One region of the Streptomyces sp. NPDC048473 genome, then DNA from elsewhere that is predicted to be linked to it. Evidence: riboswitches for the same ligand, from Rfam matches in the RefSeq annotation. Region 1 holds a riboswitch; the other holds the start of a gene.

Evidence for each region. Region 1 has a riboswitch for glycine ahead of gcvT (glycine cleavage system aminomethyltransferase GcvT). Riboswitches for the same ligand answer to the same signal wherever they lie in the genome.
Region 2: another riboswitch for glycine. It lies ahead of gcvP (aminomethyl-transferring glycine dehydrogenase); the one in region 1 lies ahead of gcvT (glycine cleavage system aminomethyltransferase GcvT).

What each region holds. Positions count from the first base shown of each region.
Region 1 covers NZ_JBICXE010000005.1:49,817-65,531, reverse strand. The annotation lists gene ACGFU7_RS10830 (serine hydrolase domain-containing protein) at 1-1,049, shown strand, start outside; gene ACGFU7_RS10825 (terpene synthase family protein) at 1,235-2,212, opposite strand; partial or broken gene ACGFU7_RS10820 (DUF6177 family protein) at 2,740-3,590, opposite strand; gene ACGFU7_RS10815 (DUF6508 domain-containing protein) at 3,604-4,398, opposite strand; gene ACGFU7_RS10810 (hypothetical protein) at 4,433-4,831, opposite strand; gene ACGFU7_RS10805 (ADP-ribosyltransferase) at 4,846-5,013, opposite strand; gene ACGFU7_RS10800 (ADP-ribosyltransferase) at 4,953-5,402, opposite strand; gene ACGFU7_RS10795 (hypothetical protein) at 5,790-6,023, opposite strand; gene ACGFU7_RS10790 (chloramphenicol phosphotransferase CPT family protein) at 6,208-6,831, opposite strand; gene ACGFU7_RS10785 (hypothetical protein) at 7,153-7,374, shown strand; gene ACGFU7_RS10780 (L-serine ammonia-lyase) at 7,491-8,873, opposite strand; gene glyA (serine hydroxymethyltransferase) at 9,053-10,312, opposite strand; gene gcvH (glycine cleavage system protein GcvH) at 10,332-10,709, opposite strand; gene gcvT (glycine cleavage system aminomethyltransferase GcvT) at 10,801-11,916, opposite strand; glycine riboswitch at 12,057-12,154, opposite strand; gene ACGFU7_RS10760 (AAA family ATPase) at 12,314-12,991, shown strand; gene ACGFU7_RS10755 (enhanced serine sensitivity protein SseB) at 13,070-13,840, shown strand; gene ACGFU7_RS10750 (enhanced serine sensitivity protein SseB C-terminal domain-containing protein) at 14,021-14,803, shown strand; gene ACGFU7_RS10745 (ABC transporter permease) at 15,252-15,715, shown strand, end outside.
Region 2 covers NZ_JBICXE010000038.1:59,395-75,109, reverse strand. The annotation lists gene ACGFU7_RS37745 (sugar phosphate nucleotidyltransferase) at 1-1,992, shown strand, start outside; gene ACGFU7_RS37740 (DUF881 domain-containing protein) at 2,090-3,013, shown strand; gene ACGFU7_RS37735 (small basic family protein) at 3,010-3,342, shown strand; gene ACGFU7_RS37730 (DUF881 domain-containing protein) at 3,348-4,136, shown strand; gene ACGFU7_RS37725 (FHA domain-containing protein) at 4,327-5,115, shown strand; gene ACGFU7_RS37720 (MerR family transcriptional regulator) at 5,133-5,876, shown strand; gene ACGFU7_RS37715 (bifunctional nuclease family protein) at 5,930-6,403, shown strand; gene ACGFU7_RS37710 (MerR family transcriptional regulator) at 6,572-7,189, shown strand; gene ACGFU7_RS37705 (DNA polymerase IV) at 7,247-8,707, shown strand; gene ACGFU7_RS37700 (PRC-barrel domain-containing protein) at 8,632-9,000, opposite strand; glycine riboswitch at 9,114-9,210, shown strand; gene gcvP (aminomethyl-transferring glycine dehydrogenase) at 9,405-12,290, shown strand; gene ACGFU7_RS37690 (DUF5999 family protein) at 12,378-12,584, opposite strand; gene ACGFU7_RS37685 (hypothetical protein) at 12,909-13,502, opposite strand; gene ACGFU7_RS37680 (glutamate-cysteine ligase family protein) at 13,987-15,492, shown strand; gene ACGFU7_RS37675 (substrate-binding and VWA domain-containing protein) at 15,545-15,715, opposite strand, start outside.

The DNA.
Region 1 (15,715 bases):
GTCTCCCGGCCGACACCGCCGGCATCGACCAGCTCACCATCACCGCACCCGACGGCAGCGCCCTGACCCTTCCCGACGTCTTCGAAGCCGCCCAGACCGACGCTCTCCTGGTGATGCATCGCGGCGCCGTCGTCCACGAGACCTACCTGCACGGCCTGCAGGCGCACGACCCCCACCTCAATGCCTCGGCGGCCAAGTCGTACATAGGCCTTCTGGCAGCCACGCTGGCCCACCAGGGAATCCTCGATCGCGACGCGGCAGCCTCCACGTACATCCCCGAACTCGCCGGAACCGCCTTCGGTGACAGCACCGTTGACCACCTGCTGCACATGGGAACCCACGTCTCGTACGCCGGGCGCCCCTTCGACAAAGCCATCGAGGCCCAGCGCTATTTCGCGGTCATCGCACCGCCCCTGCGTCCGTACGGCTACAGCGGCCCCACCAGCATCCGCGAGCACCTCACCACCGCACGCGCCACCGCTGCACCGGGAACAGAGTTCCGCTACGAGAACGGCAACGTCGAAACCCTCGCTGAAATCCTGCGCCGCATTACCGGCGCCACCACCTCGGCCCTGCTCAGCGACATCATCTGGTCCCGCATCGGAGCCGACGAAGACGCCTACTACACCCTCGACAGCGAAGGCACTGAAGCCGCCTGCGGCGGATTCAGTGCCACCGCCCGCGACGTGGCCCGCCTCGGAGAGATGATCCGCTGCGGCGGCGCCATCGCCGACCGGCAGATCCTGCCCGCCGCCGTGACCGCCTCCATCCCCAACGCCCCCGACGGCTACGCCAAGCGCGTCCGTTTCCCTGCCGCGCCCCCCACCGCGCCTGCCGGCTTCTCCTACCACGACTTCTGGTGGATCCTGAACGACCCCTACAACTCCTACATGGCCAGCGGAATCCACGGCCAACGTCTGTTCATCTCACCCGAGTTGGAGACCGTCATCGTCCACTACGGCTCCCAGGTCATGTCCCCGGTCGCACCCGCGGCCCCCCTCGTCTCAGCATTCCTACAGATCGGCACCCACCTGCAGCGCACCCGCTGAGGCGGCGCGGCCTCCGGAGACCCGCGGCCGGGTCTCCGGCCCCAGGGGTTCCGGAGACCTGCCGCCGGGCCTCCGGAGATCTGCCTCGGGCCTCCTGCCTCCTGCCTCGGGCCTCGGGCCTCCTGCCTCGGGCCTCCTGCCTCCGGCCCCGGCCTCCCGCCCCCGTGCCACCCGTTGCCGGCCGGTCAGGCGGCGAAGTACCGCGACAGCGACTCCCGTTCGTCGATCTCCACCAGATCGGGACGGGTGTAGCGCTCCGCGCGGGCGTGGTAGTCGAAGTCGCCCCGGACCAGCCCTCGGTAGTCCTGCACGCATCGCTCCAGCGCGGCCCGGGTGTGGCCGTGGATCCCGGCCGCCTCTATTTCGTCGATCAGTTCCTTCTCGGCGCGCTGCACCCGTTCCGCTATCTCCGCGAGCTGCACCCCGGCCTCGTCGACGGCTTCCTGGAGGGTGAATCCGCTGTCGCGCTGAATCAGCCGTACCGCATTGTGCTCGTAGCCGAGCAGCGCCTCCTTCTCGAAGGAGCAGATGTCGTTGCAGAGCCCCGAGTGATCGGTTACGGCGTTGCGTAGAGCGATATACGCGGGAAGGCTGCGGGCCGATTCCGGGAGGTCGATTCCGGCGGTGATCTCATGCAGATCCAGGAAGGGCTGCATGGCCACCGAATCCCGCCGGTGCTTCACGAATTCGTTCCTGGTCGGCACCTGCCCGGCGGCCCGCTCGACCGCCTCGGCGTAGTAGGTCCACAGCCAGGAGACCGTGTCGCGCCGGAACTGCCGGATCCAGCGCGGCGAGCGGTCGTGGTACGTCCGGGCCCGCAGGCCCACGAGCGCGTACTCCATGGCGCCGCGCGGCTGTTCGCCGTCGAGTACCGCCACCAGCCGGTCGATCGCCGCCTCGCACATGCGGGGATCACGTCCGGCGGGGCCGTCGTCGAACTCGTCGTCGACGAGGAAGGCCCAGAAGAGCCACTGGCAGAAGAGATCGAGATGCTGCTGTGAAGCAGTGGGGAAAATGAGGGATATCCAGAGTTCGGGCCTGGTCCGGACCATCTTCTTCCGGGCCATCGGGGAGAGCGCGAGACCATTGGATTCGGCCCATTCCCAAGTGGCCTTCCTGGTCTCCTCGATGCCGGGATTGCATCCCGTGCTCTGGAACGGCATATGAAACTCTGGCAGCGCAATCTGGCTCATTGGTGCCCCTCGTCGAGACGATGCGGATGAACGATACGAACGGGGATCTGATCGAATTCACGCGTCGGCGCCAGTACACATCGGGGACGGGCCGCCCGCTCCCATCCGCCCTTGGCCAGAAGGTCACCGTACGAGATGAGCCGGTCATCCCTGCTCACTCTCCTCTGCCGGGGGCCGGGGCATCGGGGCCGGGCTTACGGGCCCGCGGTGGCAATCGCCCTTGGCTCAGGACGGCGGCATCACCATGCGTGACCCACAGTCAACCCCCTGTGGGTGAGAGAGGGAAGCATTTGTGACCGAAATTGCGTGATCGTCACGAACGACTGAACATCTCTGAGCAGTTGGTGACCTCTTGGAGCGATCACTGTGCCGACGGCGCGGACGCCTGCGAGGCACGTCGATTTCAGGCCGATCGGCCCCGCCGTACCTCACCCGGGCCGGACACGCCTGTGAGCCCCTGGGCCGGACTTCCTGACCCAGGGGTTGGGACGCCTCGCTCAGGCACCCTTCAGGTGCCGCATCAGCCGCTCGAAGTCCTGCCACCCCGACAGACCGACGGATCGCCCGGCAGCGGGTAGTACAGCGCGGGACGGGACTTCGGGCCGAGCTGGACCGGCGGCTCGGACAGCGGGGTGCGCCGGGCGCGGTCGCCGGGCATCTCGCGGACCTCCTCCGCGCCGAGCACGAAGGCCGGCGGGACACCGGGCCCCTCGAAGCGTGGCGGAACGGCCAAGTCGCGGCGGGCCTTGCGGAGTTGGACGAGCATCGACTGCAGGTGATGACGGGTGGCGAGCACCTCCGCGGCCCGGGGCAGGGCGTCCAGCGGCGGCTCCTCGTCGGGGCCGTAGCCGAACGCCAGCGTGACGTCCTCCTCCACACCCGCCTTCGTGCGGCTGATGCGGACCGTCGCCAGACCCGGCCGGTCCGGGCTGCCGACCACCACGATCCAGGTCGGCTCGGGCGCCCTCTCGAAGGCGACATCGGTCAGCCGCCGCAGCGACCAGGGGAGGCTGGCGGGCTCCGCGGTGCCCCAGCAGGCCGGAGCCTCGCCGGTCAGCTCGCGCCACACCGACTCCAGGGCGCCGCCGAGCACCAGCCGGCCGTTCGCGGGGTGGACCGTACGGAACGAGACGGCCAGCTGACGCTCGCCGGTGTTCGCGACCTCCTGGTAGGAGGCGGCCACCGGCGTGCGCGGGTCCCCGGGGACCGGGTCGGCCGCCTCGGCCGGTGCGAACAGACCGTTCTGCCAACGCAGTACGGCACCGGACAGGCCGTCGTAATAGCCGTCCTTCTCGTCCTGCACCACCCAGCGCGAGGGCCAGCCGCTCAGGCTGTTGCGTACGGCGGGGAGATCGTCATTGTCAGGGATCTTCATGGGTGCCGGCGACCTCGGTCTCGTACCACGAGCACAGTGACTCGGCCACGGCGTCGATGAGTCCGTCCCTCGCCGCCTGGGCGATCGTCCCGTCCGAGAACCGCTCCCCGCGCACCACGGCCGTGGCCGCGCGCACGGCGTCGGCCGGGCTCATCCGGCCGTCGAGCGGCACGGTGGGCGGCGGATTGTCCTGCCAGAGGTACGCGGGCGTCACGGCGCCGACAGCGGGCAGCGCCCGGACCACGCGTTCGAGCCGCCTGCTGTGGAGCGGATAGCTCATCTGCCAGGTGCCGTCCGGCTGCTTCCCGCCCTTGGACCACTGCACGTCACGGTCCTCGTCGGTCAGCGCGGCGAGCCCTTCCCTCAACTGGCGCCATGCGTCGGCGTTCTCACGGTCGAGCTGGGCCAGCAGACGCCGGTCGTCGGCTTTGGTCACGACGTGGGCGAGCTCCGTGAGCGCCGCCAGGGACGGGGCCGCAGTCAGGGAGTCCGGGACGATGTGGCTGACGCATCTCGGGTCCGAGCCGCGGACCAGCTCGGCGAGCGCGGCTGTGGGTACGAGCCCGCGCGCCTTGGCCTCGTTGAGCTTTGTGGACCACTCAAGCCCTTCGTTGAACCCGGCCCGGTCACCGGTGGGCCGCAGGCACCACCCGGCGGCGTCGTCCTCGTCGTTGGCCCACAGGTAGCCCATCGCCTCGCCGCGGGCGTTGGCGACGGTGAGGTGGTGGACCGGCTTGTCGGTCTCGCCGCGGTAACGCGGTGCGTCGGGTTCGTACGTCATGATCCGCTCTTGCCGTGGGCGTCGGTGCGAGACCTCAGCCCCCGCTTGCCAGTTCCTTGAGTTCGGCGAGCGACGGGGCCTCGGCCGGCGAGCCGGGTACGACACCGCTGCCCTTGATGTCACTCGTGTCCCGGACCAGCTCGGCGAGCAGGGCAGTGGGAGCGATCCCGCGGGACTTCGCGTCCCGCAGCTTCCTGAGCCATGCGGCTCCGGCGTTGATCGCGGCGGCCCCCAGCCCCTGCGGCGTCACCCAGCCGGCGGCGTCCCCCTCGTCATTGGCCCATACGTAGCCGATCACCACGCCGTCGCTGTCGGCGACCCGCACGTACTGCACGGGCCCCTGTGCGACACGGTTGTAGCGGGGCGGCCCGGCGACCCGCTTGAGCTGCATGTCTTCCTCGAACCGCGGATTGGGTCGGTTCTCGCTGGTCATGCACTCTTCCTCTGTCACTTCGGCAGGACTTCGCCGTACACCTGGGCCTGTCCGGCCTCGTCCACGAAGACTCGGGTCACCCGGTACTCCGAGCCGCGCCCGAGAAGGATCTCACGCTCGGTCACACCGTATTGGCTGACCTTCTCCAGCCACAGCGCGGGCGTCCCCTCCGGGACCCGCAGGTGGAGGATGGCGTCCTTGCCCGCGAAGCTGGGTACCGGGTGGTTGCCGAGCGATGTGGACCCTCGTCACCGTACGTGCCACCCAGCATTTCGAGAGACGAGTCGAGGTCGAGGTGCCCGATGCCCGTGCCGCGCACCACCATGACGTCCTCGGGCACGGGGCGGGTCGACATCACCCGGTCCATCTCGCCGATGTCGTGCAGCACCTCGGGCCTGGGACCGTAGTAGGGGTCGTTCCGCAGGTAGCCGTTCATGTCCTTGTACGAGGGGAACGAGTCGCCCGTGTAGTCCCGGAGCGCCTGCTGTGCGGACGGGTCCAGGTTGTCCACGTAGTCGTTCCAGTAGTCCCGGCCGTACTGGACCGCATCGAAGTCGTCCGCGAACGGCACGGTGCCGTCGGTCAGTTCGGCGGCGGCGACCTAGTGCTTCTCGGCGGTGGAGAGTGCGTCGAAATCGGCTTCCGACACGTGGGGCGTGTACTTGAAGTCGTCCGCCGTACCGCCTGCGCCGGGCGCGTCCGCACCGTGGTGTCAACTCCACGGTGCTGAAGCAATCGAGGGCCTCAGGGCTGTGGAGATGCTGTGGCAGAGCCGTCGGCGGTCCGGGGCAGGCAATGAGGTTCAAGGGCGGAGCACTTGCCCCGGCCGTGGAGGGCTGGGGGTCTTCTCGGCGCGGCCGGGTTCCCTGGGATCTTCAGCCGATCTTCACCTCGTACGCACGATCGCAAGCGGCGACCGTTCGATCGAACCGCCGGATGGTCGGGCGGGTCCGGATGGTTACGGGCGGAGGTGCTTCTCCGCCTCGGCCTGTTCGATCAGCTCCGCATACGAGTCGTCTTCCTCGAGCCCGGACCCGTGGAGGAGGGATACCGACCAGGGGATCGGGCACGGCGGGGCGTGATCGGGGTCCGGGCAGAGCAGCCTGGTGATGCGTTCCTCGACCTCTTCGGCCTGCTGCTGAGTGGCGTAAATACCCAGCCGCACTTCCCAGACGCTCTTGTTCTCAGACATCGCTCACGTTCCGGATCGGCGGAGAGGAAGGGGGTGCGGTTCCGGCCCGTTGAGGCACGCCGGGTAGTGAACGTCGCGCTCCACACAACGACAGACAGAGCCCGAGCTGACTTGCAACAGGACCACCGGACGGCGACTTACCGCATGCGCGAGCGCCAGGTCATGACGGCAAAGAAGCTTGGTCTCACCCAACCGCAGGTTGGGCGAGACTTACTGGCCTCATGCGTTCAAACGCAGTGGGGGTCGTCCGCCGGAGAAGAAACTCCTTGATCTCCCGAGCGCACTCGAGCGGGCTCGAACTGCCGGTGTCGCACTCGATGTCATAGATGCCGTGGGCATGGACGCGGTCGAACTGGCGGGCAGCCAGCCCTGCCGGACGATCACCACGCGCTTGCTCCCGGCGTTCCAGCTCCGGCAAAGGGCAGCGCACTCCGACGAGGACGACGTCCTGAGGGGAAAACAGAGCCAGGCAATCGCGAAGGCGCCACGGCTCGCTCAAGACGTGGTCCGCGACAATGATGTTGCCTGCCGCAGCCATGCCCGCGACCGCACGGTGAAACCCCATCCAGGTGCGCTTGAGTACGACATTCAGCTGGTCCGGTGTCATCTCAGGTGCTGATCGCATGGCATGGAACGCGTCCACGGGCATGTAGAAGCACGGCTCATCAAGGACTCCGACAAGCTCCCTGGCGACGCTCGACTTGCCCGAGCTCGACGTGCCGTTCAAAAAGATGATCAGTCCGCCGTTTGCCTGCTCGGATTCCGGTGAGCCGGCCGATCCCTCGAACCCAGAGGCTGGACTCGTCATCATGCGTGCTCTCGCATCGTGCGCAGGCTCCAGACCACTCGATCTTCGACGGCACGAACCTACTGGCCCCAGACCATCCGGCACAACGAACAGTTTTCTCCTGCACGGCAGTAGTGCCGCCGCAGCGCCACGTGTCACCCGCGACCCCTCGCTGATGCACATCGCCTCCGAAGTGCTGTCCTGCGTGTTCAGCTGCCGCCGGTGACAGCAGGGGCGTCGTGCGACGGAGCCCGGAGATATTTACCGGCCGTGGTGACCGATGGTCGCAAGACTCGCGATCATGCCCTCCCCTGCGCGAAACCTCGCCCTTGAGCACTTTCAGTGGATCGACGGTCACGCCGACGTCTGGAAGATCGAGGACTGTTCCGAACCTTCGCGTACTTCGGCGCGATCTTCTCCTCCAGCCTCATCGGCATCGCCTTCGGATCCACCGCGACCGACGCCGGATTCCACGCCGTCGCCCTCGTCGTCATCGGCATCGGCGTCGCCGTCATGCTGATGACCATCCTGGACAAGAGGATCCCCTCGCGAACCGACAGGTGAACGGCCGCACCGGTGGACAGCCGGTGGGCAGATGCCTCCGGGTGGTACTGGTTACCCTGCCGCAACCACTCTGATCAGCCCGGACGTCGCCGCGCAGCACGACGCAACATGAACGCTCAGCACTCGATGATGTTCACCGCGAGCCCGCCCCGCGCCGTCTCCTTGTACTTCACGCTCATGTCCGCGCCCGTCTCCTTCATGGTCTTGATGACCTTGTCGAGGGAGACCTTGTGGGTGCCGTCGCCGCGCAGCGCCATCTTGGCGGCCGTGACGGCCTTGACCGCGGCCATGCCGTTGCGCTCGATGCACGGGATCTGAACGAGACCGCCGACCGGGTCGCAGGTCAGGCCGAGGTTGTGTTCCATGCCGATCTCGGCGGCGTTCTCGACCTGCTCGGGGGTGCCGCCGAGGACCTCGGCGAGGGCGCCCGCGGCCATGGAGCAGGCGGAGCCGACCTCGCCCTGGCAGCCGACCTCGGCGCCGGAGATGGAGGCGTTCTCCTTGAAGAGCATGCCGATGGCTCCGGCGGCGAGGAGGAAGCGGACGACGCTGTCCTCCTTCTCCGCCTCGGTGGCGCCGCCGGCCGCGAAGTTCATGTAGTAGTGCAGCACGGCCGGGATGATGCCCGCGGCGCCGTTGGTGGGTGCGGTGACGACGCGGCCGCCCGCCGCGTTCTCCTCGTTGACCGCCATCGCGTAGAGGGTGATCCACTCCATCGCGAGGGTCTGAGGGTCGCCCTCGGCGCGCAGCTGGCGGGCGGTGTTCGCGGCACGGCGGCGGACCTTGAGACCGCCGGGCAGGATGCCCTCGCGGGACATGCCGCGCGAGACGCAGGCCTGCATGACGCGCCAGATGTCCAGCAGACCCGAGCGGATCTCGTCCTCGGTGCGCCAGGTCTTCTCGTTCTCCAGCATCAGCGAGGAGATGGACAGACCGGTGTCCTTCGAGAGCCGCAGCAGTTCGTCGCCGGTGCGGAAGGGGTGCTTCAGCACGGTGTCGTCGAGGACGATCCGGTCCTCGCCCACCGCGTCCTCGTCGACGACGAAGCCGCCGCCGACGGAGTAGTAGGTCTTCTCCAGGAGGGGGGCGCCCTCGTGGTCGAAGGCGAAGATCGTCATGCCGTTGGCGTGGTACGGAAGCGCCTTGCGGCGGTGCAGGATCAGTTGCTCGTCGGCGTCGAAGTCGATCTCGTGCATGCCGAGGAGGTTGATCCGGCCGGTGGTACGGATCCGCTCCACGCGGTCGTCGGCGGACTCCACGTCGACGGTACGGGGCGACTCGCCCTCCAGGCCGAGCAGGACGGCCTTGGGGGTGCCGTGGCCGTGGCCGGTCGCACCGAGCGATCCGTACAGCTCGGCGCGTATGGAGGCGGTGTGGGCGATGAGGCCCTCGTTCTTCAGCCGGCGCGCGAACATATGGGCGGCGCGCATCGGGCCGACCGTATGGGAGCTGGACGGGCCGATGCCGATCGAGAACAGGTCGAAGACCGAGATGGCCACGGGAGACTCCTAAGGGTTGGTAGACGCCGTTGTCTGCCGGGTGATGCGGTACGGACCGGTCGGCCCGAAGAGCAGCGGGGACAAGGGATGGGGCACCGCGCCCACTGACCAGTGTGCGCGGTGCCCCGCCCGAAAGGTGACGAACTGTGTCCCGGATTACTTCAGGACGGCCTGCGCCCCTACTTCAGGCCGGGGTACAGCGGGAACTTCTCGGCCAGCGCGATCACGCGGGCCTTGAGGTCGTCGGCGTCGTAGGACGGCTTGAGCGCCGAAGCGATGATCTCGGCGACCTCGGTGAAGTCCTCGGCCTGGAAACCGCGGGTGGCCAGGGCCGGCGTACCGATCCGCAGACCCGAGGTGACCATCGGCGGCCGCGGGTCGTTCGGGATGGCGTTCCGGTTGACCGTGATGCCCAGCTCGTGCAGCCGGTCCTCGGCCTGCTGGCCGTCCAGCTCGGAGTTGCGCAGGTCGACGAGGACCAGGTGGACGTCCGTACCGCCGGACAGCACGGAGACACCGACCTCGGTGACGTCCGGCTGGACCAGGCGCTCGGCGAGGATGCGGGCGCCGTCCAGGGTGCGCTGCTGGCGCTCCTTGAACTCCTCGGTCGCCGCGACCTTGAACGAGACCGCCTTGGCAGCGATCACGTGCTCCAGCGGACCACCCTGCTGGCCGGGGAAGACCGCGGAGTTGATCTTCTTGGCGAGCTCCTGCGTCGACAGGATGACGCCACCGCGCGGACCGCCGAGGGTCTTGTGCGTGGTCGTCGTGACGACATGGGCGTGCGGCACCGGGTTGGGGTGCAGACCCGCGGCCACCAGGCCGGCGAAGTGTGCCATGTCGACCATCAGGTACGCGCCGACCTCGTCCGCGATGCGGCGGAAGGCGGCGAAGTCCAGCTGGCGGGGGTACGCGGACCAGCCGGCGACGATCAGCTTCGGCTTGGACTCCTTGGCCAGACGCTCGACCTCGGCCATGTCCACGACGCCGGTCTCGTCGACGTGGTACGGGACCACGTTGTAGAGCTTGCCGGAGAAGTTGATCTTCATGCCGTGGGTCAGGTGACCGCCGTGGGCCAGGCTGAGGCCCATGATCGTGTCGCCCGGGTTCAGCAGCGCGAACATCGCGGCGGCGTTGGCCTGCGCACCGGAGTGCGGCTGGACGTTCGCGGCCTCGGCGCCGAACAGCGCCTTGATGCGGTCGATGGCGATCTGCTCGACGACGTCGACGTGCTCACAGCCGCCGTAGTAGCGGCGGCCGGGGTAGCCCTCGGCGTACTTGTTGGTGAGGACGGAGCCCTGGGCCTCCATGACCGCGACCGGAGCGAAGTTCTCCGAGGCGATCATTTCGAGGGTGGACTGCTGACGGTGGAGCTCGGCGTCGACAGCGGCGGCGACGTCCGGGTCCAGCTCGTGGAGGGAGGAGTTGAGAAGCGACATCAGGTGGTCCCTTTGGGTCTCAGTTGCCGGAGAACTCGGTGTACTCGTCGGCGGAGAGCAGATCCTTCGGCTCCTCCGCCACACGTACCTTGAACAGCCAGCCGCCCTCGAAGGGAGCGGAGTTCACCAGCGACGGGTCGTCCACGACGTCCTGGTTCGCGGCGGTGACCTCACCGGTCACCGGCGAGTACAGGTCGCTCACCGACTTGGTCGACTCCAGCTCACCGCAGGTCTCACCCGCAGTCACCGTGTCACCGACCTCGGGGAGCTGGGCGTAGACGACATCGCCGAGCGCGTTGGCGGCGAACTCGGTGATACCGATCGTGGCCACACCGTCCTCGACGGCCGACAGCCACTCGTGCTCCTTGCTGTAACGCAGCTGCTGGGGGTTGCTCATGACCTGAATTCTCCTGTACGCGGGGGAGTGCTGATGAACGGTGGTCTTACGGTGTGAGACGCGACTGCGTCACTTCCGAGGTGCGCGGATGTCACTTCTGGCGCTTGTAGAACGGCAGCGCCACGACCTCGTACGGCTCGTGGCTGCCCCGGATGTCCACTCCGACGCCCGCGGTACCGGGCGTGGCGTGCGCAGCGTCCACGTACGCGATGGCGATCGGCTTGCCCAGGGTGGGCGACGGGGCGCCCGAGGTGACCTTGCCGATGATCTCGCCCGCGGCGACCACGGAGAAACCGGCGCGCGGCACCCGGCGGCCCTCGGCGATCAGCCCGACCAGCTTGCGGGGCGGGGCGGTCTCGGCGCGCTCGGCGGCGGCCTGGAGGGCCTTGCGGCCGACGAAGTCGCCCTCCTTCTCGAACTTCACGACCCGGCCCAGACCGGCGTCGAACGGGGTCAGCTCGGTGGTCAGCTCGTTCCCGTAGAGCGGCATGCCGGCCTCCAGGCGCAGCGTGTCGCGGCAGGAGAGCCCGCACGGGATCAGGCCGCGCGAGGCGCCCGCCTCGGTGAGGGTCTTCCACAGGTGCTCGGCGTGCTCGGGGGCTACGAACAGCTCGAAGCCGTCCTCGCCGGTGTAGCCGGTACGGGCGATCAGCGCGGGCACACCGGCGACCGTGCCGGGCAGGCCGGCGTAGTACTTCAGACCGTCCAGGTCGGCATCGGTGACCGAGGCCAGGATGGCGGGCGACTCGGGGCCCTGGACGGCGATCAGCGCGTACGCGTCGCGGTCGTCGCGCACCTCGGCGTCGAAGCCGTCGGCCCGCGCGGTCAGTGCGTCCAGCACGATCTGGGCGTTCCCGGCGTTGGCGACGACCATGTATTCGGTGTCACCCAGGCGGTAGACGATCAGGTCGTCGAGGATGCCGCCGTCCTCGGCGCAGATCATCGTGTAGCGGGCGCGGCCCACGGCGACGGTGCCGATGTTGCCGACCAGCGCGAAGTTCAGGAAGGCCGCGGCCTCGGGGCCGGTGACGGTGATCTCGCCCATGTGCGACAGGTCGAAGAGACCGGCCCTGGTGCGCACCGCGTTGTGCTCGTCGCGCTCGCTGGCGTACCGCAGGGGCATGTCCCAGCCCGCGAAGTCGGTCATGGTCGCGCCCAGCGAACGGTGCAGGGCATCGAGGGCGGTGAGACGGGGGGCGGTGCTCATGGATATGGCTCCCAGGGCATGACGACGAGGACGATCCCTCCCCATCTGTCATCGGAACCTGAGAGGTTCGCCGAGAGCCCCTGAAGGGTTCGGCTTGCACCTTGGGTGGAGCCGCAGAGCGGCCCGCTTTTCAGATCTGCCTCATCCACGCGGTACGGGGCCTGAGAGATTCAAGGGAGGAACTTGCTCCTTCGGCGCCCGGCACATGCAGTGACCGGAACTCTCCCGCGCGGATTCAAGCGGCCTTTATGCAGTTGGCCGGGTCATCATCGCACGCATCGCGCCGGAGTGGGGCCCCGGTCCCTCTCGGGAAATCAGCGGCGTGGACGGTTGTGCCGCATTACCTTTTCTTTACACTTCATGGGCATACGTGGGGTGACCCGACAGGGGGAGGGTGATGACGTTGCAGCGGTACGCGACGACCGCGGGGGTCGCGCACGGCGCGATGCCTGCACAGCCAGGGGCTCCGGCCACGGAAACGCTCGGCACGCACGCGCCCGTCGTACGGGATCTGCGGGAGCGGGCCGGGCGCAGCCCGCGCAGCCTGCACTTCGCGGCAGGCGACGTGGTGGTGGTCTCCGGGCTGCCCGGCAGCGGTAAATCGACGCTCATCCGGCGGGCGGTGGCGACGGCCCGCGCCATCGACTCGCAAAACACCCGTGACCGCTGGGCGGGGCTGATGCCCCGTTTACTCCCGTACGCCCTCTACCGCCCCCTTGTCCGTTTCGCCCACTACTGGGGGCTGTGGCGGGCGCTGCGCTCCGGCGAGTCCGTCGTCGTCCACGACTGCGGAACCCAGGCGTGGGTGCGCGGCTGGCTGGCGCGTGACGCGCGGCGCCGGGGCCGCGTCCTGCACCTCGTCCTGCTCGACGTCACACCGCGGACGGCGAGGGAGGGGCAGCGGGAGCGCGGACGCGGCGTCTCCGGATATGCGTTCGCCCGGCACCGAAGGGCGGTGGGGAGGCTGCTGCGGAACACCGAGACCGGCCTGCTGCCGCCCGGGTGCGCTTCGGCGGTGCTGCTGGACCGGGAGGCGGCGGGGAAGCTGAGCCGGATCGCGTTCGCGGACGCATAAGGCCCGGGGGAGGGGCCGGAGGGCCTGGCGGCCGGACGTTAATCTTCTGCCGGAAGGCTCGGGCAAGAAGGGGAAGCAGTGGACATTCCGGCACAGGTCCAGTCCCATCCGCAGAGCGGATGGCCGGCCAATGAGCTCGAAGAAGTGCTCATGGCCTCGGTGGGCAGCCCTGAGGCGGGCGGACGGCTCGTCGAGGTGCTCGGGCGCAGCCACGTCTGGGTGCCCCTGCCGGGCGGCGGCGGACCCGACTCCCCCGACCTGGACCTGCCCACGCTGGAGATCGAGGGCGCTCCGTACGTTCCCGTATTCAGCTCCGAACAGCAGTTCCTCAGCTGCGCCGGCACCCAAATGCCCTTCACCGTCGCGCCCGCCCGCGAGTTCGCCCGCGGCCTGCCCCCGCAGCTCGGCATCGCGGTGAACCCGGGCGGAGCCGTCGGGCTGCCGCTGCCGCCGCCCGCCGTGGCCGAGCTCTGCCGCGCCGGACGCACCCCGCTGGACGGACCGGCCAGCGGAGGCAGGGTCCGGCTGTACGAACCGGCCTGGCAGGAGGAGCCCGTCGACTTCCTCTCCGTGGCGGCCGGCGAATTCGAGGAGAGCGGTGTCGTGCTCACCGCCCGCCGGGCGCTGGCCAGCATCGAGGGCGGCGAGCCCGTCCTCTTCATCGGCGTCGAGTTCTCCACCTGGGAGGGCGCCGGGCGCAACGCCCCGATGGACGCCCTCGGCCGTGCGCTCGGCCGGGCCGAGGTGCCCTGGCCGGTCAATCTGATCCTGCTCGATGTGGCGCAGGACCCGGTCGGCGACTGGATGCGGGAGAAGATCCGGCCGTTCTACCAGCGCGCGGGCCAGTAGCGCCCGGCGCGGCGCACGCGGACGCCTCCGGAGTGGATCACGGCGTCGACCCGAGGCGTCAAGTCGGTGTCAGGACCGGCGCATAAGCTGGTTTGATGGCTGGTGCCACGGCACCATGCCGCACCCGTGTGCCCCGGGAGCGGCGGGCCGACACAGTGGATCGAAGAGGGGCGGGACCAGGTGAGTGCGTCAGGCACCGCGGCGGCCGGGCAGGTCGAGCACATGCTGCGCCAAGTGACGCCCGGGCGCTACGACGCGTACGAGGCACTGCTGCAGGCCCTCGCGAACGGCCGGATCTGGATGCTCCTCTGGCACGGCCGGCCGGGCTCGCCCGACGCCCAGTACGGGAACATGGAGATCGACGGCCTCGGCTACGCCCCCTGTGTGACCTCCGCCCAGGAGCTCTCGGCCAGCGGCTGGAACCGGGCCCACGAGCTCGTCGGCGGCCGCGACATCGCCCGCACCCTCTTCCCCGACCGCTGGGGCATCTGGCTCAACCCGCACGCCCCGGGCGGCGGCGTCGGCATCCCCTGGCTGGACCTGCGCCGGATCGCCACCGGCCTCGACCGGATGCCCGCCGGCCCGCTCCGGCTCACCGAGCCGGCCATCGAGATCCCGCAGTTCTACGCCCTGCTCACACAGAACGCCCATCACACCCCCGCGATCCGCTCGCTGCGCCGCGCCTGGGTGCAGCCCGCGCTCGGCGTCCCGTATCTCGCCATCGGTCTCGACCTCTACGACACGAGCCAGACCTCGGTCGACGCGGTGCGCGCGATGATGCAGCAGTCGATCGGCGCGGTCCCGGAGGGGCTGCCCGTCTCCACCGTCGCGATGTCCGACGAGTACGACCCGGTCGCGATGTGGCTGCGCGCCAACTCCCGCCCGTTCTACGACCGCGAGGCCCACGCACCGGCGGCCCCGGTGGCGGGCTACGGCTATCCGCCGCAGCAGGGCGCGTACTGACCCTGCCGGCAGCGGAGTTGTACGTCCCCGGCACCCGAAATGTCGCTGTACGCACCCGACTTCCGGAAGGCGGCCACCCGTGCCCGTCCAAGCTCGGGTGAATCGGTGCGCCGACCGGACCCTCACCACAGGCTCGAACTCCTCATGTCCGAGATTTCCGTGCTGGGGGTATCTGGTGGTGAAAGCGACGCGAATCTACGCGCGTGCCCCCTTCCGCCTCAACTGACCTGTGTTCGAGGGGCGTTCACTTCCGTCCGGATAACGGAACACCCCTGACCGCATCACGGTTAGGCATCCATTCGCCTGACGGTATGGCTACCTCGCGCGACGGCAATGAAGACTCCCGCAGCAAGGGCGTCTTGCCGCCTCTGCGTACGACTGACTGATCGCGCCGCCACAGCGGCCAGTTCGGCCCGGCCACCGCCGGTTGAGAGGGGTCCTTGCCACGATGACGGCACCACTGCACGAGCCGACCACGGAAGCGGACCCGATCGCTACCGGCGGTCCCGCAGCCGACTCCGGGGTGAAGAAGGTCGAGGGACGGTCTCTCAAGCAGATCGCCTGGAACCGCCTGAAGCAGGACAAGGTCGCGCTGACGGGCGGCATCACCGTGCTCGTCCTGGTCGTGGTGGCGGTCTTCGCGCCGCTGATCGTGAGCCTGCTCGGACACCCGCCGAACGACTTCCACCAGGAGATGCTCGACCCGCTGACCAATCTCCCCAAGGGCGACCTCGGCGGCGTGAGCGGCGACTACCTCTTCGGCGTCGAGCCCAACAAGGGGCGCGACATCTTCAGCCGGATCGTCTACGGCGCCCGGATCTCGCTGCTCGTGGCGTTCCTGGCGGCCCTGGTCGCCGTGGCGCTCGGCACGCTCTTCGGGATCGTCGCCGGCTACTTCGGCGGCTGGGTGGA
Region 2 (15,715 bases), on a different contig from region 1:
GTCAATACGGGCATCTACGTCATGGAGCCCGAGGTCTTCGACTATGTCGAAGCCGACGTCTCGGTTGACTGGTCCGGTGATGTCTTCCCGCAGCTCATGAAGGAAGGCAAGCCCATCTACGGCTATGTCGCCGAGGGCTACTGGGAGGATGTCGGTACCCACGAGAGCTATGTGAAGGCCCAGGCAGACGTTCTTGAGCGCAAGGTCGACGTCGAGATCGACGGCTTCGAGATCTCGCCGGGCGTATGGGTCGCGGAAGGCGCGGACGTACATCCCGACGCGGTACTGCGGGGACCCCTCTACATCGGGGACTACGCAAAGGTCGAAGCCGGGGCGGAGATTCGCGAGCACACGGTCATCGGGTCGAACGTTGTCGTGAAAAGCGGCGCTTTCCTGCACAGGGCCGTGGTTCACGACAACGTCTACATCGGCCAGCACAGCAATCTGCGCGGATGCGTGATCGGTAAGAACACCGACGTCATGCGGGCAGCCCGTATCGAGGACGGCGCGGTCATCGGGGACGAGTGCCTGATCGGTGAGGAATCGATTATTCAGGGCAATGTCCGGGTCTACCCGTTCAAGACCATCGAGGCCGGCGCCTTTGTCAATACCTCGGTGATCTGGGAATCTCGCGGACAGGCCCACCTCTTCGGGGCCCGCGGTGTGTCCGGGATTCTGAACGTCGAGATCACGCCGGAGCTGGCGGTCCGGCTCGCCGGCGCCTATGCCACGACCCTCAAGAAGGGCTCGACGGTCACCACCGCGCGTGACCACTCCCGCGGCGCCCGTGCGCTGAAGAGAGCGGTGATCTCGGCGCTTCAGGCCAGCGCCATCGATGTCCGGGACCTGGAGAACGTACCGCTGCCCGTCGCACGCCAGCAGACCGCGCGGGGCAGCGCCGGCGGGATCATGATCCGTACGTCTCCTGGCGTGTCCGACTCGGTCGACATCATGTTCTTCGACGAGCGGGGCGCGGACCTTTCCCAGGCGCGGCAGCGGAAGCTGGACCGGGTCTACGCACGTCAGGAATACCGCCGCGCTTTCCCGGGGGAGATCGGGGACCTGTACTTCCCGTCCAGCGTCTTCGACTCGTACACCGGATCGCTGCTGCGGAACGTGGACACCACGGGGATCGCCGACGCGGGTCTCAAGGTGGTCGTCGACGCCTCCAACGGCAGTGCCGGGCTTGTCCTGCCCAGTTTGCTGGGACGGCTCGGCGTGGACGCATTGACCATCAATCCCGGCCTCGACGAATCACGGCCCACCGAGTCCGCCGAGACCCGGCGCTCAGGACTGGTGCGGCTGGGCGAGATCGTCTCCTCGGCGCGGGCCGCGTTCGGCGTGCGGTTCGATCCGGTCGGCGAGCGACTCTCCCTGGTCGACGAACGGGGCAGGATCGTGGAGGACGACCGGGCTCTCCTGGTGATGCTCGACCTCGTGGCGGCCGAGCGGCGCAGCGGACGGGTGGCGCTGCCGGTGACCACGACGCGGGTCGCCGAGCAGGTCGCGGCGTACCACGGCACGCAGGTCGAATGGACGACGACGTCGCCCGACGATCTGACGCGTGTGGGACGCGAGGAAGGCACCATCTTTGGTGGAGACGGCCGCGGTGGTTTCATCGTGCCCGAATTCAGCAGCGTCTTCGACGGATCGGCTGCCTTCGTGAGACTCCTCGGGCTCGTCGCCAGGACCCAGCTCACCCTCAGCCAGATCGATGCCCGTATTCCCCGTGCCCATGTCCTGCGCCGTGATCTGGCCACACCCTGGGCCGTCAAGGGCCTGGTCATGCGTCGGGTCGTGGAGGCCGCCGGGGACCGCAGCGTCGACACGACGGATGGTGTGCGGGTCGTCGAGGCCGACGGGCGATGGGTGATGGTGCTGCCGGACCCGGCCGAGGCGGTCACCCATTTGTGGGCTGAGGGGCCGGACGATGCCTCCGCGCAGGCGCTGCTGGACGAATGGGCGGCGGTCGTGGAGAGCGCAGGTCACTGAAGTTCCACCGGTGTGCCCGGCGGCGTCCAGCGGCGCCTTTGGGCACACCGGTGGGGCCATTCGGCGGTAGCAGTGGCGACGTGCGACGATGTGCGGCATGTCGCAGCAGCCCCCCGATCGGAGTACCGCCTCGCCGTCTGCGCGCCCCGACGCGTCCATGTCGCTGCTGACCAATGTGATGGACCACAGCCTGGACGACGGATACGCCGAGGCATCGGCGCGTCGCAAGGCCGACGGGAGTGCGGGCATGCCCCGCACGCTCAAGTCGAAACTCGGCCTCGCCGCATGTCTGGTGCTTGCTGCACTTGTGGTCACGCTCGGGGCCGCGCAGGCACGCGTCTCCGCGCCGGTCCTCGCCAAGGAGCGCGAGGAGTTGATCGACCGTATCGACGGAGAGACGTCGGCGGCCGACACCCTTGAGTCGCAGGTCGACAAGCTCCGCGACGACGTGGGCAGGCGCCAGCGCAAGGCGTTGGAGAAGCACGGCGGGGACCAGGGGGAGCTGGTGGCACTGCTCGCCGGGGCGACACCGGTGGAGGGGCCCGGCGTGAAACTCGTCGTCGATGACGCCAAGGACACCGACCAGGGCGGTGGCGGGCCGAGGGAAACCAGTGGATTCGCCGACACCGGGCGGGTCCGCGACCGGGACCTGCAACGGGTCGTCAACGGTCTCTGGCAGTCCGGTGCGGAAGCGATCGCGATCAACGGGCAGCGTCTGACGGCCCTGTCGGCGATCCGCGCAGCGGGCGACGCCATACTGGTCGACAACAGACCGCTCGTGCCGCCGTACACGGTGCTGGCGGTGGGGAACGGGAAGCAGCTCAGCACCGCATTCCAGGACAGTGCTGACGGCCAGTATCTGCAGGCGCTCAAGGACACCTTCGACATCCGGACGAGCATGTCCGTCCAGGAGAAGGTAAGCCTCCCGGTTGCGCCGAGCCTGATCGTACGAACAGCAGAGCCTTATAAGGCCGCAGACACCGGCAGTGCTGCGGCAGACACAGGGAAGGGCACATCGTGATCGCCGTACTGGGCCTCGTCGTGGGAGTCGTGGTCGGACTGTTGGTCCGACCCGAGGTGCCGGCGGTGGTCGAGCCCTATCTCCCGATCGCCGTCGTGGCTGCCCTCGACGCAGTCTTCGGGGGTCTGCGGGCCATGCTCGACGGAATCTTCGTCGACAAGGTGTTCGTCGTGTCGTTCCTGTCGAACGTCGTGGTGGCCGCACTGATCGTGTTCCTGGGCGACAAGCTGGGCGTCGGAGCGCAGCTCTCCACCGGTGTGGTGGTCGTGCTTGGGATCCGGATCTTCTCCAACGCCGCGGCCATCCGCCGGCACGTCTTCCGGGCCTGAGGCCGATGAGCAACGAAGAACTTCCCAGCGACAAGGGGCGCACCGGCGAGCAGCCGGCCGACGCCGCCAAGGAGCTCACCGGGCGTCAGCGGCTGATCGCCGGACTCTGGCCGCCGCGGGTGACCCGGGCCCAACTCATCGTCGCCGTGCTGCTGTTCGTCCTCGGTCTCGGGCTGGCCATTCAGGTGCGGTCGAACAGTGACAACAGCGCACTTCGGGGTGCCCGCCAGGAGGACCTGGTCCGGATTCTCGATGAGCTGGACGACCGTACACAGCGTCTGGAGGACGAGAAGCAGCGCCTCGACGCTCAGCGTACGGAGCTGGAGAACAGCTCCGACCAGGCTGAGGAGGCGCGTAAGCAGACGGTGGAGAAGGAGCGGCAACTCGGTATTCTCGCGGGCACCGTGGCGGCACACGGGCCCGGGATCACGCTCACCGTCAATGACCCGGGAGACGGGATCAAGGCGGACATGCTGCTTGACGCGCTGCAGGAGTTGCGTGCGGCGGGTGCTGAGGCGATCGACGTCAACGGAGTGAGAGTGGTGGCCAATACGTTCTTCTCCGGTGACGGCGGCAACGTCAAGGTTGACGGCCGTAAGATCACCGCGCCGTACGTGTTCAAGGTGATCGGCAAGCCCCAGGATCTGGAGCCGGCGCTGAACATCCCTGGCGGTGTGGTGCAGACGCTGGAGAAGGAGCAGGCCACCGTGCACGTGGAGCAGGCCGACGACATCGTCGTGGACGTCTTGCGACCGGCGAAGCGGCCTGACTACGCTCGGTCGTCATCCTCGTGAGGCCGCGGCACGGAGGGGCTGAAGGACACGGGCAGGAGGTTGCGGGGGGTCGCCGCATCGTAATGGTGGTGCGTGGTGGAAACTGTCGAGTGGATACGGACGTTGTGAAGATGTCCGGGTCGGCAGGTGTGTTCGTTCAGGGTTCGTCCTGCCCCACGGGCGGGTCTATTTCGGTCAAGGGGAATCGCCCGTGAAGTTGTTTGGGAAGTTGTTCGGCAAGAGCGCCCGCGATGAGGCTGCCCGCCATCGCGCACCGCGCCATGGCCAGGCAGAGGAGCAGGGCTCGGAGCGCCCGCTCTTCCGCGATCAGGTGTCCGGTTCGGGCGGTGACAATTCGGGCGCTTCCGGCGCGTCGTCTGTTGACCCTGCCGGTGCCGGCCGCATAGGTTTCGGAGAACCGTCAACCTCAAGTACGGGTGGAGGGTTCACCCCCAGGCAGGAGGGTTCGTCCATGCCGGTCTGTACGAGGTGCGGGCATCGCAACGCCGAGGCCAGTCGTTTCTGCTCCAACTGCGGTGCGCCGCTGAGGGGCGGAATTCCGGAGCGTGCCTCGGAGACGACCTCGACCATCTCCATCTCCGGTCTTGAGGCGTACGAGGCAGAGGCCACCGGGCAGACGTCCGTACCGTCTCTCTCGCCCGAGGCACAGGCCGCCGTTGATGCTCTTCCGCTCGGCTCGGCGCTCCTGGTGGTGCGACGTGGTCCGAACTCCGGCAGCCGCTTTCTGCTGGACGGTGAGCTGACCACGGCCGGCCGCCACCCGCAGAGCGACATCTTCCTCGACGACGTGACGGTGTCGCGGCGGCATGTGGAGTTCCGCAGGAATCCCGACGGCAGCTTTACGGTCGGGGACGTGGGCAGCCTGAACGGCACCTACGTCAACCGCGAGCGCATCGATTCCGTCGCCCTGTCCAACGGCGACGAAGTGCAGATCGGCAAGTACCGGCTGGTCTTCTACGCGAGCCAGCGGGGCATCTGACCCGTCAGGGAAGGTCCATGCTGAGAACACCGACGGGCGGTGCCGGTCACGGCACCGCCACCGCCGACGACCGCCCTATGAGCATCGGCACGGTGCTCCTGCAACTGCGGGACGAGTTTCCCGAAGTCACGATCTCCAAGATTCGCTTCCTGGAGGCCGAAGGGCTCGTCGAGCCGCAGCGGACCCCCTCCGGCTATCGCAAGTTCTGTGGGGCCGACGTGGAGCGGCTGGCTCAGGTGCTGCGTATGCAGCGGGACCACTACCTCCCGCTGAAGGTCATCCGAGAGCATCTGGATGCCCTTGCCTGCGGCGAACAGTCCGCCCTGCCGTCCGGGGGCGGCCCGCGTGATCTGACCGGCGGCGGCTGGGACGCGGGCTCCGGACGGGCGACCGCGGCCCGTATCGACCGAGCCGAGCTGCTCGCGGCCGCAGAGGTCACCGAGAGTGACCTGGTTGAGTGGGAGTCGTACGGCCTGGTCGCTCCGACCGCCGAGGGCGGTTACGACGCCGAAATGGTCACAGTGGCCAAGCTTGTGGCGGATTTGGGCCGATTCGGTCTGGAACCGCGTCACCTGCGTGCCATTCGGGCGGCCGCGGACCGTGAGGCGGGACTCATCGAGCAGGTGGTCGCACCCCTGCGCCGGCATCGGAATCCGCAGACCAGAGCACATGCGGAGGCCACCGCGAGGGAGCTCGCAGAGCTGTCCGTACGGCTTCATTCGGCGCTTGTGCAGACCACTCTGCGGGTCCGGCTCCACTGATCACGTCGGTGCCCGACTACCCAAACCTGCCGAGCACGTCCTAGGGTTGCTGTGTGAACGAGCTCGACGTTGTGGGTGTCCGGGTGGAAATGCCCTCCAATCAACCGATCGTGCTCCTGCGTGAAGTGGGAGGCGACCGGTACCTCCCCATTTGGATCGGTCCAGGTGAGGCGACCGCGATCGCCTTCGCCCAGCAGGGCATGGCTCCGGCCAGGCCGCTGACCCATGATCTCTTCAAGGATGTGCTCGAGGCCGTCGGCCAGGAGCTCACCGAGGTCCGTATCACGGACCTGCGGGAAGGGGTCTTCTACGCGGAGCTGGTCTTCGCCAGCGGGGTCGAGGTGAGTGCGCGGCCGTCCGACGCCATAGCGCTCGCGCTGCGCACCGGAACGCCGATCTACGGCAGTGACGGGGTGCTCGACGATGCCGGTATCGCCATCCCGGACGAGCAGGAGGACGAGGTGGAGAAGTTCCGCGAGTTCCTCGACCAGATCTCACCGGAGGACTTCGGTACCAACAGTCAGTAACCGTTCTACGGGGTCGCAGTCAGCGCATTCGACAAGCCTTTCCCGCTCGCAAGACACGGGAAACCACTCTCAGGGTGATTATCACTCGGCGTGCCGAGTGTGGCGATCGTTGACGCACCCCGAGTGACTGCCTACCTTCGAGATGGCAGGTCAAGGACGGAGGTCGGCGTGAGAAGCAGCGGCGACGGTACGGCAGCGGGTGGGCCGTATCCGCAGCAGGGGAGTACAGCCGGCCGCACCATCAGGCAACCGGTTAAACCGGCGGCGGTGGCGGGGGGCGGCGTGGCATCGGCCAACGACATCGGCTATCGCGGGCCGACAGCATGCGCGGCGGCGGGGATCACCTATCGGCAGCTCGACTACTGGGCGCGCACGGGGCTGGTCGAGCCGAGCGTGCGTCCGGCGTACGGCTCGGGCACACAGCGGCTCTACAGCTTCCGGGACGTCGTCCTGCTGAAGATCGTGAAGCGTTTCCTGGACACGGGCGTCGCCCTGCAGAACATCCGCACCACGGTCCAGCATCTGCGGGCCCGCGGATTCCAGGATCTTGAGCGGATGACGCTGATGAGCGACGGGGCGACGGTCTACGAGTGCTCCTCGCCGGACGAGGTCGTCGATCTGCTCCAGGGCGGCCAGGGGGTCTTCGGCATCGCCGTGGGTGTGGTGTGGCAGGACGTCGACGCCGCGCTGTCACAGCTGCACGGCGAGCGGGTGGATACCGGCGAGACACTGATCGGGAACAACCCCACCGATGAGCTCGCGCGGCGGCGCAACCGCGCCGGCTGACCCGGCCGGGAAATCGGGCGCGGCGATTGTCAGTGCCGTAGGGCAGCATCGATTGATGTGAGAGCCGCGCCCACCATCCTGCATCTGGACATGGATGCCTTCTACGCCTCTGCTGAGCAGGCGGCGAAGCCCAGCCTGCGCGGCAAACCGGTCGTGGTGGGCGGGCTGGGGCCGCGCGGAGTCGTCGCCACCGCGTCGTACGAGGCGCGGCGCTTCGGGGTGCACTCGGCGATGCCCACGGCGCAGGCGCGGCGGCTGGCCCCCAACGCGGCCTATCTGGTGCCCCGCTTCCTGCTGTACCGGACCGTCAGCGACCAGGTGATGGAGCTGCTGGGGCGGCTCTCCCCGCTGGTGGAGCCGCTCAGCCTGGACGAGGCCTTTGTGGACCTGGAAGCCGGCGGGACGGCCGATGACACCGCTTCCGCGCTGGAGATCGGCGAGCAGCTGCGTACGGCCATCAAGGCGGTCACCGGGCTCACCGGCTCGGTCGGGCTCGCCGGTTCCAAGATGCTGGCCAAGATCGCTTCGGAGGAGGCGAAACCGAACGGGCTGCTGCTCATCGAGCCGGGGACGGAGCGGGAGCTGCTCGCGCCCATGTCGGTACGGATCCTCCCCGGCGTCGGGCCCGCGACGGCGGACCATCTGCGCCGTGCCGGGATGACGACGGTCAATGACCTCGCCGAGGCGGGTGAGGCGGAGCTCGTACGCCTGCTGGGGAAGGCACACGGCGGCTCGCTGCACCGTATGGCGTTCGGGTACGACGACCGGCCTGTGGTCGCGGAGAGGGACGCGAAATCGGTGTCGGTCGAGGACACCTTCGACGCGGACCTGCACGACCGGGTGCGGGTCAGGACGGAGGTGGAGCGGCTGGCCGGCCGATGCGTCCAGCGGTTGCGGGGTGCGGGGCGGTCCGGGCGGACGGTGGTGCTGAAGGTACGGCGGTACGACTTCTCCACGCTCACGAGGTCCGAGACGCTGCGTGGGCCCACGGACGACCCCGCAGTGGTCCGGGAGGCCGCCGCACGGCTCCTGGAGGCCGTCGACACCACCGGAGGCGTAAGGCTCCTGGGGGTGGGCGTCACGGGGCTTGCCGACTACACGCAGGAGGATCTCTTCGCCCAGGCCGCCGGTGAGCAGGCCGCAACCGAGGAAGCGGCCGGGGGAGAGACAGCGGCGGGGGGCGACGGGGACGAGCCGGCGGACGGTGCGCAGGAGGAGGCCCAGGAGACCGCCGAGCAGCTCGCCGCACGGCGCTGGCCCGCCGGACACGACGTACGTCATGACACATACGGCCACGGCTGGGTGCAGGGCAGTGGTGTCGGCCGGGTGACGGTGCGGTTCGAGGAACCCGAGTCGGCGCCCGGCCGGGTGCGTACGTTCCGGATCGACGATCCGGAGCTGCAGCCGGCTGATCCGCTGCCTCTGGTGCGGAACCCGGTGGACTACTCGTCCTGGCCGGCCAGTCTGCCGAAGTCCCTGTCCGGGCCGGTCTCTTCGGGCGGGGAGTCCAGACCGTAGTGCCGGTAGAGCTGGAGCTCCTGTTCCGGTGAGAGATGGCGGCCGACGCCGAAGTCCGGTGCGTCCTTGATCAGGGCTCGGTCGAAGGGGACGTGGAGCGAATCCTCCACGAATTCGCTGGGTTCCAGCGGGACGAACGCGTCCCGGCTGAAAAGTCCGGTACGTACGGCCGCCCACTCGGGCACACCGGTCGCGTCGTCGAGGTACACCTCGTCCACGGTTCCGATCTTGGTGCCTTTGCGGTCGAACGCCTTGCGGCCGATCAGGCTGCGCGGATCGATGTCGGTCTGCACGGTCCCTCCCACTGGTCGCGGCTACTCCACAAGCACTACAAAAGTGCAGATCCGGGGGGTTGGCCACTCGAGAATTTTGCCGCGAACCCCGCTGGTAGGCTGTTGATGGCTGCTGACCCCGTGCGGGAGAGTCCTCCGGAGCGAATCCGAAGGCGCCGAAGGAGCAAATCCTCCCCGGAATCTCTCAGGCCCCCGTACCGCACGGACGAGGTCACTCTGGAAAGCAGGGCGGGCTCCGTGCGGCCGAGTGCCGATACGGTTCCCTTCCTCACCGACGGTGAAAGCCGGTACGCCGCAGGGCGCGCCGGTGAAGCTCTCAGGTTGAGATGACAGAGGGGGAGGCCGTTCGGGCACCCGCGCCGTGGTGCCCCTCGCAGGTCGTGACAGACCAGGAGGCCTCCACCATGACCCCCCGTCGCACTCCGCTCTCCCAGCTGGAGCAGGGCATTCCGTTCGAACAGCGCCACATCGGTCCCGATGCCGAGGCGCAGTCGAAGATGCTCGCCCAGATCGGTTACGGCTCGCTGGACGAGCTGACCGCGGCAGCGGTGCCCGATGTCATCAAGAGCGCGGAGGCACTCCGGCTGCCGACCGCCCGCACCGAGGCCGAGGTCCTTGCCGAGCTGCGCGCCCTCGCCGACCGCAACCAGGTGCTGGCCCCGATGATCGGGCTCGGCTACTACGGCACCTTCACCCCGCCGGTGATCCTCCGCAACGTCATGGAGAACCCCGCCTGGTACACGGCCTACACGCCGTACCAGCCGGAGATCTCGCAGGGCCGCCTGGAGGCGCTCCTCAACTTCCAGACGATGGTCGCCGAGCTGACGGGGCTGCCCACCTCCGGTGCCTCCCTGCTCGACGAGGGCACCGCGGCCGCCGAGGCCATGGCGCTCTCGCGGCGCGTCGGCAAGGTCAAGAACGGTGTCTTCCTGGTCGACGCCGACACCCTGCCGCAGACCATTGCCGTGATCCAGACCCGCGCCGAGCCGACCGGTGTCGAGGTCGTCGTCGCCGACCTGGGTGCGGGCATCCCTGCAGAGATCGCCGAGCGCGGTGTCTTCGGCGTGCTGCTGCAGTACCCGGGCGCCTCCGGAGCCGTCCGGGACATCAAGCCCGTCATAGAGCAGGCCCACGAGCTCGGTGCGATCGTCACCGTCGCCGCCGATCTGCTGGCCCTTACCCTGCTCACCTCACCGGGCGACCTGGGCGCGGACATCGCGGTCGGCACCACGCAGCGTTTCGGTGTGCCGATGGGCTTCGGCGGACCGCACGCCGGCTTCATGGCCGTACGCGAGAAGTTCGCCCGCAGCCTGCCGGGCCGCCTCGTCGGCGTCTCCGTCGACGCGGACGGCAACAAGGCATACCGGCTGGCCCTGCAGACCCGCGAGCAGCACATCCGCCGCGAGAAGGCCACCAGCAACATCTGTACCGCTCAGGTGCTGCTCGCCGTCATGGCCGGGATGTACGCCGTCTACCACGGCCCGGACGGGCTGCGGACGATCGCTCAGCGCACCCACCGCTACGCGACGATCCTGGCCGAGGGCCTGCGCGCCCGTGGCATCGACGTCGTGACCGGCGCCTGCTTCGACACCCTCACCGTGCGCGTCCCGGGGAAGGCCGCCGATGTCGTGGCCGACGCCCGCGAGCGCGGTGTCAACCTGCGGCTCGTAGACGCCGACCTGGTCTCCCTCGCCTGCGACGAGACCACCACCCGCACACAGATCGCCGCCGTCTGGGCCGCCTTCGGCGCCGACGGGGACATCGAGGCGCTGGACGCCGCGGCTGTCGACGCGCTGCCCGAGGGCCTGCTGCGCACCGACGAGATCCTCACCCACCCGGTCTTCCACCAGCACCGTTCCGAGACCGCGATGCTGCGCTACCTGCGCAAGCTCGCCGACCGGGACTACGCCCTGGACCGCGGCATGATCCCGCTCGGCTCCTGCACCATGAAGCTGAACGCGACCACCGAGATGGAGTCGATCACCTGGCCCGAGTTCGGCGCACTGCACCCCTTCGCGCCGGCCGAGCAGGCGCAGGGCTTTCTCACCCTCATCCGTGAGCTGGAGGAGCGACTCGCCGAGGTCACCGGGTACGACGCGGTGTCGATCCAGCCGAACGCCGGATCGCAGGGCGAGTTCGCCGGCCTCCTGGCCGTGCGTGCGTATCACCGGGCCAACGGCGACGACCAGCGGACCATCTGCCTCATCCCGTCCTCCGCGCACGGCACCAACGCCGCCAGCGCCGTGATGGCCGGCATGAAGGTCGTCGTGGTGAAGACCGCCGACGACGGCGAGGTCGACATCGAGGACCTCCGCGCCAAGATCGAGAAGCACCGCGACGAGCTCGCCGTGCTCATGATCACCTATCCGTCGACGCACGGTGTGTTCGAGGAGCACGTCGCCGACATCTGCGCCGAGGTGCACGACGCCGGCGGTCAGGTGTACGTCGACGGCGCCAACCTCAACGCGCTGGTCGGCCTCGCCAAGCCGGGCCGGTTCGGCGGCGATGTCTCGCACCTGAACCTGCACAAGACCTTCTGCATCCCGCACGGCGGCGGCGGCCCCGGCGTCGGCCCGGTCGGTGTGCGCGCGCACCTCGCGCCGTACCTGCCGAACCACCCGCTGCAGCCCGCGGCGGGCCCCGAGACCGGTGTCGGACCGATCTCGGCCGCCCCGTGGGGCTCGGCCGGCATTCTCCCCATCTCCTGGGCGTACGTACGCCTGATGGGCGGGGAGGGCCTGAAGCGCGCGACGCAGGTTGCCGTACTCGCCGCCAACTACATCGCCAAGCGTCTCGAACCGCACTACCCGATCCTGTACAACGGCCCGGCCGGGCTCGTCGCGCACGAGTGCATCGTGGACCTGCGGCCGATCTCCAAGGCCACCGGCGTCAGCGTCGACGACATCGCCAAGCGTCTGATCGACTACGGCTTCCACTCGCCCACCATGTCGTTCCCGGTTGCCGGGACGCTGATGATCGAGCCGACCGAGAGCGAGAACCTCGCGGAGCTCGACCGCTTCTGCGACACGATGATCGCCATTCGCGGCGAGGTCGAGAAGGTGGCCTCCGGCGAGTGGAGCGCGGACGACAACCCGCTGAGCAACGCTCCCCACACCGCGGCGATGCTGGGCGGGGAGTGGGAGCACGGCTACAGCCGTGAAGTGGCGGTCTTCCCGGCCGGAGTCTCGGCCGCCGACAAGTACTGGCCGCCGGTGCGCCGGATCGACGGTGCCTTCGGTGACCGTAACCTCGTCTGCTCCTGCCCTCCGCTGGACGAGTACGACAACTGAGGCATGAGCGGTAGGGCGTGACGCGGACATGCGTCGGGGCCGGTGCGGAGAGTTCTCCGGGCCGGCCCCAGTTCGTACCGGCCGGGGTCAGGCGGCCTTCATCACCCGGTCGGTTCCCAGGGGCCGGTGCGGGGCGATGATCTGCCCGTCCGGGAGCAGCTCACCGGTGTCCTCGAAGAGCAGGACGCCGTTGCACAGCAGGCTCCAGCCCTGTTCCGGGTGGTGTGCCGTCAGGCGGGCGGCCTCCCGGTCGGCTGAGTCGGCGGTCGGGCATGGTGGCTGGTGCTGGCACATGGATGGGTTCTTTCGCTGCGTCGTAGTGAATGTCCTGCGGCTTGATGAGGTGTTCATGGCCGCGCCCCCCGTATCGATCGGTCCGGTCCCAGTGTTGCCCCACGGGCGTCAATCCGCAGGGATTTCGCAGCAGCACTTCTCCTTACCCCGAGGACGCGTCACCCGGCCGGACGGTTCACCGCAACTGCACTGTCACTTCGGGTGGTTCGGGGTGGCCGGACCGGGCTAGTCCGGATGGGCAGGATGTGCGCCCCGCAGCACTGCGCCCCGCCACCGGGGCCGGTGGCGGGGCGCAGCTCGGTTGATGTGGGGGTGCGGCCGCTGTCAGGCCGGTGATCCGAGCAGGGGACCGGGGCCGGGGGTGATGCGCAGCGTCATCACGCGGAGCAGATCGGCGACCCGGTGCGGGCTATGTGCCGCGATACCCGGCGGTGCGGGAGCCAGCGGCACCAGAAGATCGGCAGGGGCAAGTGCCCCGCCGGACGCGTCGGCCTCGGTGTCGCCGTGCAGCCACAGCGCCAGCATGTAGAGCTCCGGAATGGACAGCAGCCTTGGCTGATAGTGGGGTGTCACCGTCTCGGCCTGGCGCAGGGCGAGTTCGGTCGAGGCGATGTACGGGCCCTCGAAGAAGTGCGAGAAGGTCCAGCCGTCCGGAGTGAGCATGGTGTCCGCCGCGGCGACGGCCTGCTCCGAGCTGCGGATCAGGAACCGCCACGCGGCAAGCCGGGTGGCGGGTGCGAGCCCGCTCGGACCGATCCGGTCCAGTACATGGACGGGGAGCGGGAGTTCGGGGCTCAGAGGTCCCTGGGCAGCTCGGAGAGCCGGTGTGCGGGCCTCGCGGACTGCGGTGGGTGAACCGAGTGCCGCGAGAACGCTGCGCAGAGCGGGCGCGGGAGCCGGGGGAACATGCAGCGGCATAGTGGGTCGCCTCTCACTTCGGAGACACGGTGATGCGTGGGCGGGTGCAGACGGCGCTGTCGGCGTGCGGGGCCAGAGGAGGCCGGTGACTGGGCCGGTGCGTCAACTCTCTGCCTCGTCCGCGAAGTTTATACGACACGTGTTCACGCAGTGATTCCACTAGCCGTCGCAGGTATTGCCGACAAGGCGGTATCAAGACTTTATTATGCGGAGATTCTGCTGATTCGTCGTCAGCGGCGCAGCCACCGCCAGGGATTTTTCCCTGGACGCGGTCGGCCGAAACGCGTCGGCGTTTTCGCCACGCGCCAGGCGGGGGAAACTTCGTGCTGCACCATGCCTGGGGAATGTGCCCCGGACAGCCGTCCTCAGATTACTGGGTGCGCGGCGTTCATGGGGGCGTTATGGATCACCCGGCCTGGGCATTATCGATCGTGACGCGAGCGGCCTGGGCCGCGGGCCGCCCACTCGAGGGAGGGACGCTTCGATGGGGGAGAAGGTCGTGGCGGGCGCCTTTGATCTGTCCGATCGGCAGAGGTACCGGAGGAAGCTCCACCAGTGCCTGGAGGGGCTGGAGAGGCTCCTGACGGAGCGGAGGTTCGACCGCCCCCGCAACCTCATGGGCATGGAGATCGAGCTGAATCTGGCAGGCGCCGACGGCATGCCGAAGATGATGAATGGGGAGGTGCTCCCGCGCATCGCGAGCCGTGATTTCCAGACCGAACTCGGGATGTTCAATTTGGAGGTGAACATAGTCCCGCACCACCTGGACGGACGCGTTTTCGATCAGCTGGCCGAAGAGCTCAGGACCGGCCTTGGATATGCCCATCGGAAGGCGGGCGAGGTCGATGCCGGGATCATGATGATCGGAATTCTGCCCACCCTGGGCCGTCAGGACCTCGTTGCGGCGAACCTCTCGGACGCGGACCGTTACACACTGCTGAACGATCAAATGGTGGCTGCGCGGGGCGAGGATTTCTCGCTCGATATCCAAGGCGTGGAGCGATTGGTCTCCACCTCCTCCTCGATCACTCCCGAGGCCGCCTGCACATCGGTTCAACTGCATCTGCAGGTGACACCGGCGCGCTTCGCGGCCGTATGGAACGCGGCCCAGGCCGTCGCCGGGGTCCAGATCGCCCTCGGCGCCAACTCCCCCTTCCTGTTCGGCAGGGAGCTGTGGCGGGAATCGCGGCCGCCGCTCTTCCAGCAGGCCACGGACACCAGACCGCCGGAACTCCAGAACCAGGGGGTGCGGCCCAGGACCTGGTTCGGCGAGCGGTGGGTCGGTTCGGCGTACGAGCTCTTCGAGGAGAATCTGCGCTACTTCCCCCCACTGCTGCCGATCTGTGACGACGAGGACCCGCTGCGGGTGCTCGACGAGGGCGGGGTGCCGCGGCTGCCGGAGCTCGTGCTCCACAACGGTACGGTCTACCGCTGGAACCGGCCCGTGTACGGGCTGGCCGACGGCGTACCCCATCTGCGGGTGGAGAACCGGGTCCTGCCCGCCGGTCCCACCGTCACCGATGTGATCGCCAATGCCGCGCTCTACTACGGGCTCGTGCGGGCGCTCGCCGAGGAATCCCGTCCGGTGTGGACCAGGCTGCCGTTCGCCGCAGCGGCCGAGAACTTCGACACCGCCTGCCGCCACGGCATCGACGCGGAGCTGATCTGGCCCCGTCCCGGCCGATCGGGCGGGATGACCCGGGTGCCGGCCGTCAAGCTCGTACGGGACGAGCTGCTGCCGCTGGCCGCTGCGGGGCTCGATGCCTGGAACATCGAGCCCGCGGACCGGGACCGCTACCTCGGCGTCATCGAGGAGCGCTGCAAGCGGCGGGCGAACGGAGCGTCCTGGCAGGTGGACACCTACCACCGGGCACGGGAGGCAGGGCTCGAACGGCATGCGGCACTGGCCGCGACCACCCGCCGGTATGCCGAACTGATGCACGGCGGCGAACCCGTGCACAGCTGGCCGACGGGTGTCCCTGCGCCGTGACCCCTTCGTGGCGGGCGCCGGCGACCGCTGTCGTTCCCGACTGCGCCGAGTGCTACTCCTGGGCGGCGTGGTTGCTCTGCCCGGCCGTCATGACGGCCTGCAGAATCACGGCCTGTATCTCGGCCGGGTCGGTGACCTGGTAGCCCCCGCCGCCGGTCACCTTCGCTATCTCGTTCACCTCTTCGCGGTCGGCCTCGGGGCCGACCGCGATGGCGAGGAGCGG